DNA from 2 places in the Gelria sp. Kuro-4 genome. Region 1 is predicted to be linked to the other one. Evidence: riboswitches for the same ligand, from Rfam matches in the RefSeq annotation. Region 1 holds a riboswitch; the other holds the start of a gene.

Region 1 (4,205 bases):
CTTCGCGCAGTCCCTGCTCTTCTTCCGCTTTCCGAGCGGCGCGCCGGCGCCAGGTTTCCCGAGCGCGTACCGGATCAAACTGTACCTCCATGCCCACCACCCTCTCCTCGGCTCCATCTTGGCACCATTCTAACACAGCTTGGCGGCCATTACCAGTACCTGCCATTAACTGGGGGCGTAGCGGAAGAGTGACCACAGGTGCTTTCAAAGCTCCCCGGCCAGGAGCTTGCTTATGAGCTGGGCGACGCCGTTTTCGTTGTTGCCGGCGGTGACGTACTGCGCCTGGGAGCGGACGGCGGCGGGCGCGTTGGCCATGGCCACGCCCAGGCCGGCGCCCCGAAGCATCTCGAGGTCGTTCAGGCCGTCGCCTACGGCCACGGTGGCGGCGAGAGGGATGCCCAGGAGCTCCGCCAGGCGTTCCAGCGCGCGGCCCTTGGAGACTCCGGGGGCCAGCACCTCGAGGAGGTTCGGGTGCGAGGAGGTGGTGCGCACGGCCGCCGCCAGGCGCTCATGTACCCGCTCCGCCGCCGGCGCGAGCTCTTCCGGCTCGCCCAGGAAGTCGAACTGGCTTATGCCGCCGGCCACGTAGGCGGCCAGGTCAGGCACCACCACGGGCTCAACCGCTGAGTAGCCCAGGTAGATGCGCGTCCAGGTGGTGATCCTTTCCACCACCAGTTCACCGGCGGCATAGGCCTGACAGGAGAGCTCAAGCTCCCGGGCGGTCTGCACCAGTTTTTGCGCTGCCCCGCCGGCGATCATCTGGTGAGCGAGAACAACCCCAGCGGGGGTCATAAGGAGCGCGCCGTGGTGAAGGATGAGGGGCGCCGTAAGGCCCAGGCGGCGGGCGTAGGGGAGGGCATCGGCCAGGAGGCGCCCCGTGGCCAGGGTGACGGTGAGCCCGGCCGCCTGGGCCGCCTTTACGGCCGCCTCGGTTTCCAGGGTCAGCCGGCTGTCGTCGGTGAGCAGGGTTCCATCCAGGTCCAGGGCGAGCAGACGGTAGCGCAGGGGGCTCATCGGTTATTCTCCCCGGGAGCGAAAAAGACTCCCCACAACCTGTCCTCCGGCGGTATCGAGAAGGGTTTTTCACCGCCCGGTGTGCTCAGGAGACAGCCTTCTTCACCCGGCGCCGCCCGGCCAATGGCAGCCGCCGGGATGCGTGCCCCCACTGCCACCCGGCGGCCGGGAGCGCCTGCCGCCGGGAGAACAACCCGCTGGAAGAAAGCGTCGTTTACCCTGCCGATCATTCTGTGCACCTCCGCTCTTTCAGCACTTCCCCGGCCGGGCTCGGAAAGCGGCGACGAGCCTGCGGGCTGCGTCCTGCGGGTCCGGCGCGGCGACGACGGCGGAAACCACCGCCAGGCCGTCAACGCCGGTGGCGGCCACCGCCGCGGCATTGGCCGCGTTGATCCCGCCGATGGCCACCACAGGGATCTTCACCGCCGCCTTGATGGCCTTGAGCGGCTCGAGCCCGATGGCTTCCCCGGCATCGGCCTTGGTCCCGGTGGGAAACACAGCGCCCACGCCCAGGTAATCGGCCCCGTCCGCTTCGGCCTGCAGCGCTTCCTCCACGCTGGAGGCGGAGACGCCGATGATCTTTTCCGGCCCCAGTATCTGCCGCGCCAGGCGGCAGGGAATGTCCTCCTGGCCCAGGTGTACGCCCTCGGCGTCCACGGCCAGCGCCACATCCAGCCGGTCGTTGACGATGAGCGGGACGCCGTAGCGGCGCGTCACGGCAAGGAGCGTCTGTGCCTCCGCCACCATCTCCCGCCCGCCGGCCTCTTTTTCCCGGAGCTGTACCAGAGTGACGCCGCCGCGGATGGCTTTTTCCATCACCTCCGCCGAGCTGCGCCCGCCCGCCAGGCGCCGGTCGGTAATGGCATAGAGTTCATAGTTAACCTGCATACCTTCCCCTCCCTTGAGTGTCCGCCGGGACGGCTTCTGCCGGCCGGGTGGCCGCACGCGACAAAGGCCGCAGGGGAATGCCTGCGGCCCAACTTTCCCCGCCTTCCCTACGCTGGCATTACCCAGATCAGGTGTAAGGGTTGGCCTTCCGGCCTCTCAGCTCTTGGAGCTCCCCCAGCGGAACAACACGGTATTCGGTTGGCTCACCTAAGTGTTCGTCACGCGCAGCCGGATTCCTGCCCGCTGTACCCGAAGAGAGGCTCTTCGAAGCTGGGCACAGACAATCTGAGTACTTGCATTCTAAACCCTGCCGTTAGCCGACGGCACAGTTTCCGGAGCTCGCATGTAGGAGGGTACTTCCTTACTCCAACGGTGGTTCGCCGGTCCTAAGACCGTGCCGACGGACGGCTACTTCAACGGAGCACACTGCCAGTACTGGCCGTTGCAGTAGGCCAGCGGCCGCGCCTTGGCCGGGTCGATGCGGCCGCGGGCGTCGAGGACGGTCTCATCGGCGTGCACGGCCACAATTTCCGCGAGAAAGAGGTCGTGGCTTGGGAGTTTCACCACCTGCTGCACGCGGCACTCCAGATTCACCGGGCACTCGGCGATAAGCGGCGCCTTGACCTTTTGCGCCGGCACGGCGGTGAGACCGGTGGCGGCGAACTTGTCGCTGGTGCGCCCTGAGGTGCTCCCGCACACCTCCACCGCCTTCAGCTGGTCGGCCCGAGGAATGTTGACAACAAACTCACCGGTTTGGCTGATGAGCTCGTGCGAGTAGCGCGACGGCCTTACGCCGATTCCCACCATGGGCGGCGTTGAGTTTACCACCCCGGCCCAGGCCAGGGTGACGATGTTTTTGGGACCCGCGAGCCCGCCGCACGAGACCAAGACCACGGGTACGGGATAGAGCAGAGTCTGAGGAGTGAGCTGCTTCTTCATTGCAATCTCCTTCCAGTTTGATGCTTTAAATCATGCCCATACAGTCAGTCGGCTCTCGCTTCCTCTTCTGAGGATTTGCCGACGTAATCGATAGTTTGCTCACGCGTGAGCACATGGCGCACAAAATTTCCTTCGCGCTCGAGGCAGAGATCGAGTTCCTCCGGTGAGTAAGCCAAGGCTTCCACCGGTTCCATCACCTGGGCTGCTGCCTTTCCTAGTACTTCCCAGCGACGCCAAGCAGGCATGCCGGAAAAATCCGGGGAAACCACCAACAGGTCGATATCGCTCCCTTCTTTGGCTTCACCGCGGGCCCAGGAACCGAAAAGCATAGCCCGCTCCACTTGGATGCCTTGCGCAGCCAGCGCGGACAAGAAGGCTTGTACTATCGGAGTGACGATGTTTGGTCCTTGAGGCATTGTATCACTTCCCTTGCCTTGACTAGGTAATCCCGAGCCAACTCTTTAGGGTAGCGTTTAATTGCTTCGTCAAGAAGATCAGGGTAGCGGGTACCAACTCCGGCCATGTTTAGGACGGCAAGGAACTCCACATGTTCCGGGGTTAGCGCTGGCTGCGCGAGTTTAGCCAGCGCAAGAAGGTTATGCGTTTTCGGTGGCGTGTCACCTGTACGTTCTACGACAAGAGCCTTAAGCGCCTTTTCCACGAGATCCCTGAAAAACCCGGTACTCCTTGACACTTCTCAAGCCTGAGGTTTGCCACATAATGGTAGTTGGCGTGTATCTAGGTGCTTAAGTCACTCCCGATTTCCCTTGATATTCCTGGCTTTGAATGTTTTGTCACTACATTCAGGCCGTAGCCAGCTGAGCCGCGATTCTTTGCGCCATCTTTTTGACGTTCAGGCAGATAAAAGTCAGAAAGACCTGGATAGCTACGCGGAAACGACCCCGATAGCGGGCTCGTGCCATGCCGTGCCAGGTTTTGGCCTCGCCGAATATTCTCTCGATTGTTCTTCTGATGCGCATTGCAATTTTGATGCCTCGCGGTCGGTTAGCGAGGACTTCCGGTTTTACGTAGGCTCTTTTCCGGGTTTCGGTTTTACTCAGGCAGGAGTTACGATACGGACAGGCGGCACAGTCCTTTTCCGAGAAGTAATAGGTCAGCCCACCGTTCTTGTGAGGGGTACTGCCAATGGCCTTCTTGCCCGCTTTGCAACGGAGAACCTTTGATTTTGGGTTGTACTTAAAGCCTTGTTCCTCAAGCCTGTCTTTCTTTGTGCGATTAGGAATGTAGGGTTTGATATTGCTTTCAACCAACTCCGTTCGAAAAGTGGAATCATCGTAACCCTTGTCAGCAGCCAGTCGGGATGCCTTCAACTCCCTTTCTTCCAAGGCCGCTATCATTTCCTT
Region 2 (4,205 bases), 1.1 Mb from region 1:
GGAGGGCCCCTTTCTGTGGCGTTCCCCCGGCGCAGCCGCTCAGGCTTAAGGTCAAGAGAACGAAGAGCAGGCCGGCGATGATTTTTCTTGCCATCTATTATACCTCCAAAAGAGCCAAAATCCGGCGCCGCAGTGCGGCGAAGGCCGGTGCGGTGCGGTCCCGCGGGTAAGGCAGGTCGATAGCCACCACCTCCTTCACGCGCCCCGGGCGGGCGGTTAGAACCACTACCTGGCCTGCCAGGAACACCGCCTCTTCGATGTCGTGGGTGACGAGAAGGAGGGTGGCGCCGGTGGTCTGCCAGAGCCGGACCAGCTCGCCCTGCAGGCGGCTGCGGGTGATGGCGTCCAGGGCGGCAAACGGTTCATCCAGGAGCAGCAGCTCGGGCGCCGGGGCCAGGGCGCGGGCCAGCGCCGCCCGCTGCGCCATGCCGCCTGAGAGCTGGTCCGGGTAGGCGGCGGCGAAGGCGGTAAGGCCCACCAGGTCCAGCGCCGCCGCAGCGCGCTCGGTGCGCACGCGCCCCGGCACGCCGCGCAGGCCAAAGGCCGCATTCTCCGCCACCGTAAGCCAAGGGAAAAGGCGCGGCTCCTGAAAGACCAGCCCGCAGGCCCGGCTGGGGCCCGCCACCGGCTGCCCCTTGAGGAACACGCTGCCGGCGCTCGGGACGTCCAGCCCGGCGATGAGGCGCAGCAGGGTGGTTTTGCCGCAGCCGCTCGGGCCTACTACCGCCGCCGCTGCACCTGCTTCCACGGACAGAGAAACGCCCGCCAGGGCGGTGAGCGCCTTCCCATCCAGGCAAAAGGCCTTTTCGATCCCCTTTACCTCCAGGTACGGCATGGCGCCCCTCCTTTTGCCGCCGCCTGCGCCCGGGCGGGTTCCCCGCGGCCGGCCGGGAGCGCCGGCCGGCGCCGCAGGCGGCGCTCGGCGCAGTCAAGGAACGCTTCCAGGGAGAGGCCCACCAGCCCGATCACGGCCACGCCGCCCAGGATGACCGCCGGTTGCGAGAGCTCGCGGGCCTCTACAATGAGGTACCCAAGACCGCTCGGGGCAGCGATGAGTTCCGCCGCCACCAGCGCCCGCCAGCTGTAGCCCAGGCCGAGCCTAAGGCCGGTGAAGATGGCCGGGGCCGCGGCCGGCAGGTACACCTCGCGGATGAGCGCGAGCGGCGGCAGGCGGTACAAGAGCCCCACTTCAATGAGGCGCGGGTCGGCCGCGGCAATGCCGTGCAGGGTGTTGAGAAAAAGAGGAAAGAAGGCGGCGTAGGCGATCACCGCGTTCTTCGAGGCTTCCCCGATCCCCAGCCAGAGGATGAAGAGCGGTATCCAGGCTATGGGCGGCACATGCTGCAAAAAGCCCAGGGTAGGGGCGAGGAGCTCCCGCGCGCGGCGTGAGAGCCCCACCACAAGCCCCAGCGGGAGGGCCAGGACCACCGCCAGGCCAAACCCGGCCAGCACCCGCCCCAGGCTGGCCGTAAGGTGCACCCAGAGCTCACCGCTCTCGATCAGCTCGCCCAGCGCCCGCGCTACGGCGGGCGGTGCAGGCAGGAGGTAGGGGGTGAAGGGGCCGAAGCGGGCGGCGGCCCACCAGCCGGCCACCAGCGCCGCCGGGAGCAGCATTCTCCGGCCTAAACGCCAAAAAGGCCGCACTCCGGCCGCCGGCGACGCCGGCACGGCAACCAGAGGGGCCTTCCTGAGTCCCATGCTTTTTTCCTCCTTCCCTTGGCGGCAGGGTGCAACCCCTGGTCGCAGGAACGGGATGGGTGGCTTCCCTTCTCGGGGCGGCTGCACCGTACCCGGGTCAGGATTGTCAGCCATGTAACTATCTTTACCATAAGTTTAGCAGCATGGGTTTGTCTTTGGCAAGGGGTTTTTCTCATGTCTCCTGCGAAAAAAAGTCACGATCCGGCGGTAGGTCGGGGGGAGGCCGCGCCGGTTACAGTTTGTGCTCGCTGATTTCCACGTCGCGGGCCGGAAATCCCAACGTCATGGTTGTCTCGATCACCTTGCCATTTTCCCGGACGGTGGAGAGGGAGGGCCGGAGCTCGGGACGGGGGCAGACTTTGGCGGGGCAGGGTTCAAGACGTCTTGGCCGGCCTTGCAGTTCTACGGAATTCCTTTCTGTCAGCCTGTACGGTGTAAAAACTCATTTACTTTTCTACCAGCAAGGACTATAATGGGGCTGACAACAGCATAGGGCAACTGCTAGGGGAGCCCGCACGGGCTGAGATAAGGGAGCCGTCCCTTGACCCTGTGACCTGATCTGGGTAATACCAGCGTAGGGAAGCGGTGCAGCAGCAAAGTTACCGCCTTTCCTTACGGGAAGGCGGTTTCCATTTTCCCCCGGCCCTTGCCCTGACGTAAGGAGGACCAGCATGACTTTACCCCGTGTACTCACCATCGCCGGCTCCGACTCGGGCGGCGGGGCCGGCATCCAGGCGGACCTCAAGACCTTCACCGTGCTCGGCGCCTACGGCATGAGCGCCCTCACCGCGGTGACGGCGCAGAACACCCTGGGCGTGCAGGGGATCTACCCCTTGAGCCCGGCGGCGGTGGCGGCCCAGATCACCTCGGTGCTCACGGACATCGGGGCCGATGCCGCCAAGACCGGCATGCTCTTTTCGGCGGAGATCATTCGGGCGGTGGCCGAGAGGATCCGGCCCTTCCGCCTCAGCCGGTTGGTGGTGGACCCGGTGATGGTCGCGAAGGGCGGTGCGCGCCTCCTGGAAAGCACGGCCGAGGCCGCGCTGAAGGCGGAACTTTTGCCCCTGGCGGCGGTGGTGACGCCCAATCTGCCCGAGGCCGAGGTCCTGGCCGGGATGAGCATCCGGAAAGCGGCAGAGATGAAAGAAGCGGCCCGGCGCATTGTAGCCCTGGGGGCACGCGCTGTGGTGATCAAGGGCGGCCACCTGGCAGGCCCGCCGCTCGACCTCCTGTATGACGGCGCTGCTTTCCACGAGTTCCAGGGCGAACGCTGCGCGACCAAGAACACCCACGGCACCGGCTGCACCTTCTCCGCCGCTTTGGCAGTGGGGTTGGCGCAGGGACTGGAACTTCCGGCCGCTGTGCGCCGGGCCAAGGACTTCACCGCCTGCGCCATCCGTGCCGCCGTTCCCCTGGGGCACGGCCACGGCCCCACCAACCACCTGGCCTGGCTCGAGGCACATTGAGAACGAAGAAGAAACGGGGAAGAGGGGGATGCTTATGACCCTTGAGGAAAACGTAGGAGCCATCCTGGAAAGGATCCGGCAGGAGCGTCCGCTGGTACACCACATCACCAACACCGTGGTGGCCAACATCACGGCGAACATCACCCTGGCCTTCGGCGCTGCCCCGGTTATGGCGGATGCACCAGAAGAGGTAGAGGAGATGGTGGCCCAGGCCCAGGCGCTGGTTCTTAACACCGGAACGCCGTCGCGCGCCGGCTGGGAAGCCATGCTGCGCGCCGGGCGGGCGGCGAACCGCAGGGGTATCCCGGTGGTGCTGGACCCGGTGGGTGTGGGCGCCACCCGGTTTCGCCAGGAGCTCGCTCACGAGCTCGTCACCGAGCTCAAGCTTGCCGTCATTCGCGGCAACGCAGCGGAAATGGGGGCCCTGGCCGGGGAGGCGGTGCGGCCGCGCGGCGTGGACAGCCGGCTGGAGGAAGGGGCGCGGGCGGAGGATGCGGCTTGGCGGGCAGAAATCGCCAGGACGGTGGCGGACCGCTTTCAGACCGTAGCCGCCGTGACGGGAAGGTGGGACTTCATTGCCTCCGGCCGCCGCCTGGCCCGGGTGGAGAACGGCCACCCGCTGCTTACGGCCATCACCGGTAGCGGCTGCATGGCCACGGCGGTGATCGGAGCGTGGGTTGCCGCCGCCGAGGACGCCTTCGTCGCTGCTGCCGGCGCGCTCATGGCCTACGGCGTGGCGGCCGAGCTGGCCGCAGAGCGGGCGAGCGGCCCCGGCACCTTCCAGGCGCACCTTTTTGATGCCGCCTACCGCCTCACGCCGGCGCAGCTGGTGCAGCAGGCGCGCCTTACCCTGGTGTGAGGGCGGTTCGCCCGCGCGCGGGACGGTGGAGGACAATGGACAATTTGCGAAAGGACGGTGTGCTTCCGTGAAAACCCGTGAGCTTACCTTAATGGCCCTCCTGGTGGCGCTGGGGACGGCCACGGCGCGCGTCGCCTGGTTTTCCGTGGGCGTGGCCAAGGCCACGCCGGTGCAGCACGCCA

Evidence for each region. A riboswitch is a leader RNA that binds a small molecule or an ion and turns the genes downstream of it on or off. The one in region 1 is predicted to bind thiamine pyrophosphate.
Region 2: another riboswitch for thiamine pyrophosphate. It lies ahead of thiD (bifunctional hydroxymethylpyrimidine kinase/phosphomethylpyrimidine kinase); the one in region 1 lies ahead of thiE (thiamine phosphate synthase).

The regions. Positions count from the first base shown of each region.
Region 1 is NZ_AP024619.1:2,745,683-2,749,887, reverse strand. It holds gene K5554_RS13755 (nucleotidyltransferase family protein) at 1-91, opposite strand, end outside; gene K5554_RS13750 (Cof-type HAD-IIB family hydrolase) at 205-1,014, opposite strand; gene K5554_RS13745 (hypothetical protein) at 1,011-1,244, opposite strand; gene thiE (thiamine phosphate synthase) at 1,264-1,902, opposite strand; TPP riboswitch at 1,989-2,088, opposite strand; gene K5554_RS13735 (flavin reductase family protein) at 2,311-2,841, opposite strand; gene K5554_RS13730 (nucleotidyltransferase domain-containing protein) at 2,886-3,257, opposite strand; gene K5554_RS14775 (HEPN domain-containing protein) at 3,224-3,502, opposite strand; gene K5554_RS13720 (IS1182 family transposase) at 3,645-4,205, opposite strand, start outside.
Region 2 is NZ_AP024619.1:964,168-968,372, forward strand. It holds gene K5554_RS04860 (NrtA/SsuA/CpmA family ABC transporter substrate-binding protein) at 1-94, opposite strand, end outside; gene K5554_RS04865 (ABC transporter ATP-binding protein) at 98-835, opposite strand; gene K5554_RS04870 (ABC transporter permease) at 817-1,698, opposite strand; TPP riboswitch at 2,192-2,296, shown strand; gene thiD (bifunctional hydroxymethylpyrimidine kinase/phosphomethylpyrimidine kinase) at 2,370-3,164, shown strand; gene thiM (hydroxyethylthiazole kinase) at 3,199-4,023, shown strand; gene thiW (energy coupling factor transporter S component ThiW) at 4,091-4,205, shown strand, end outside.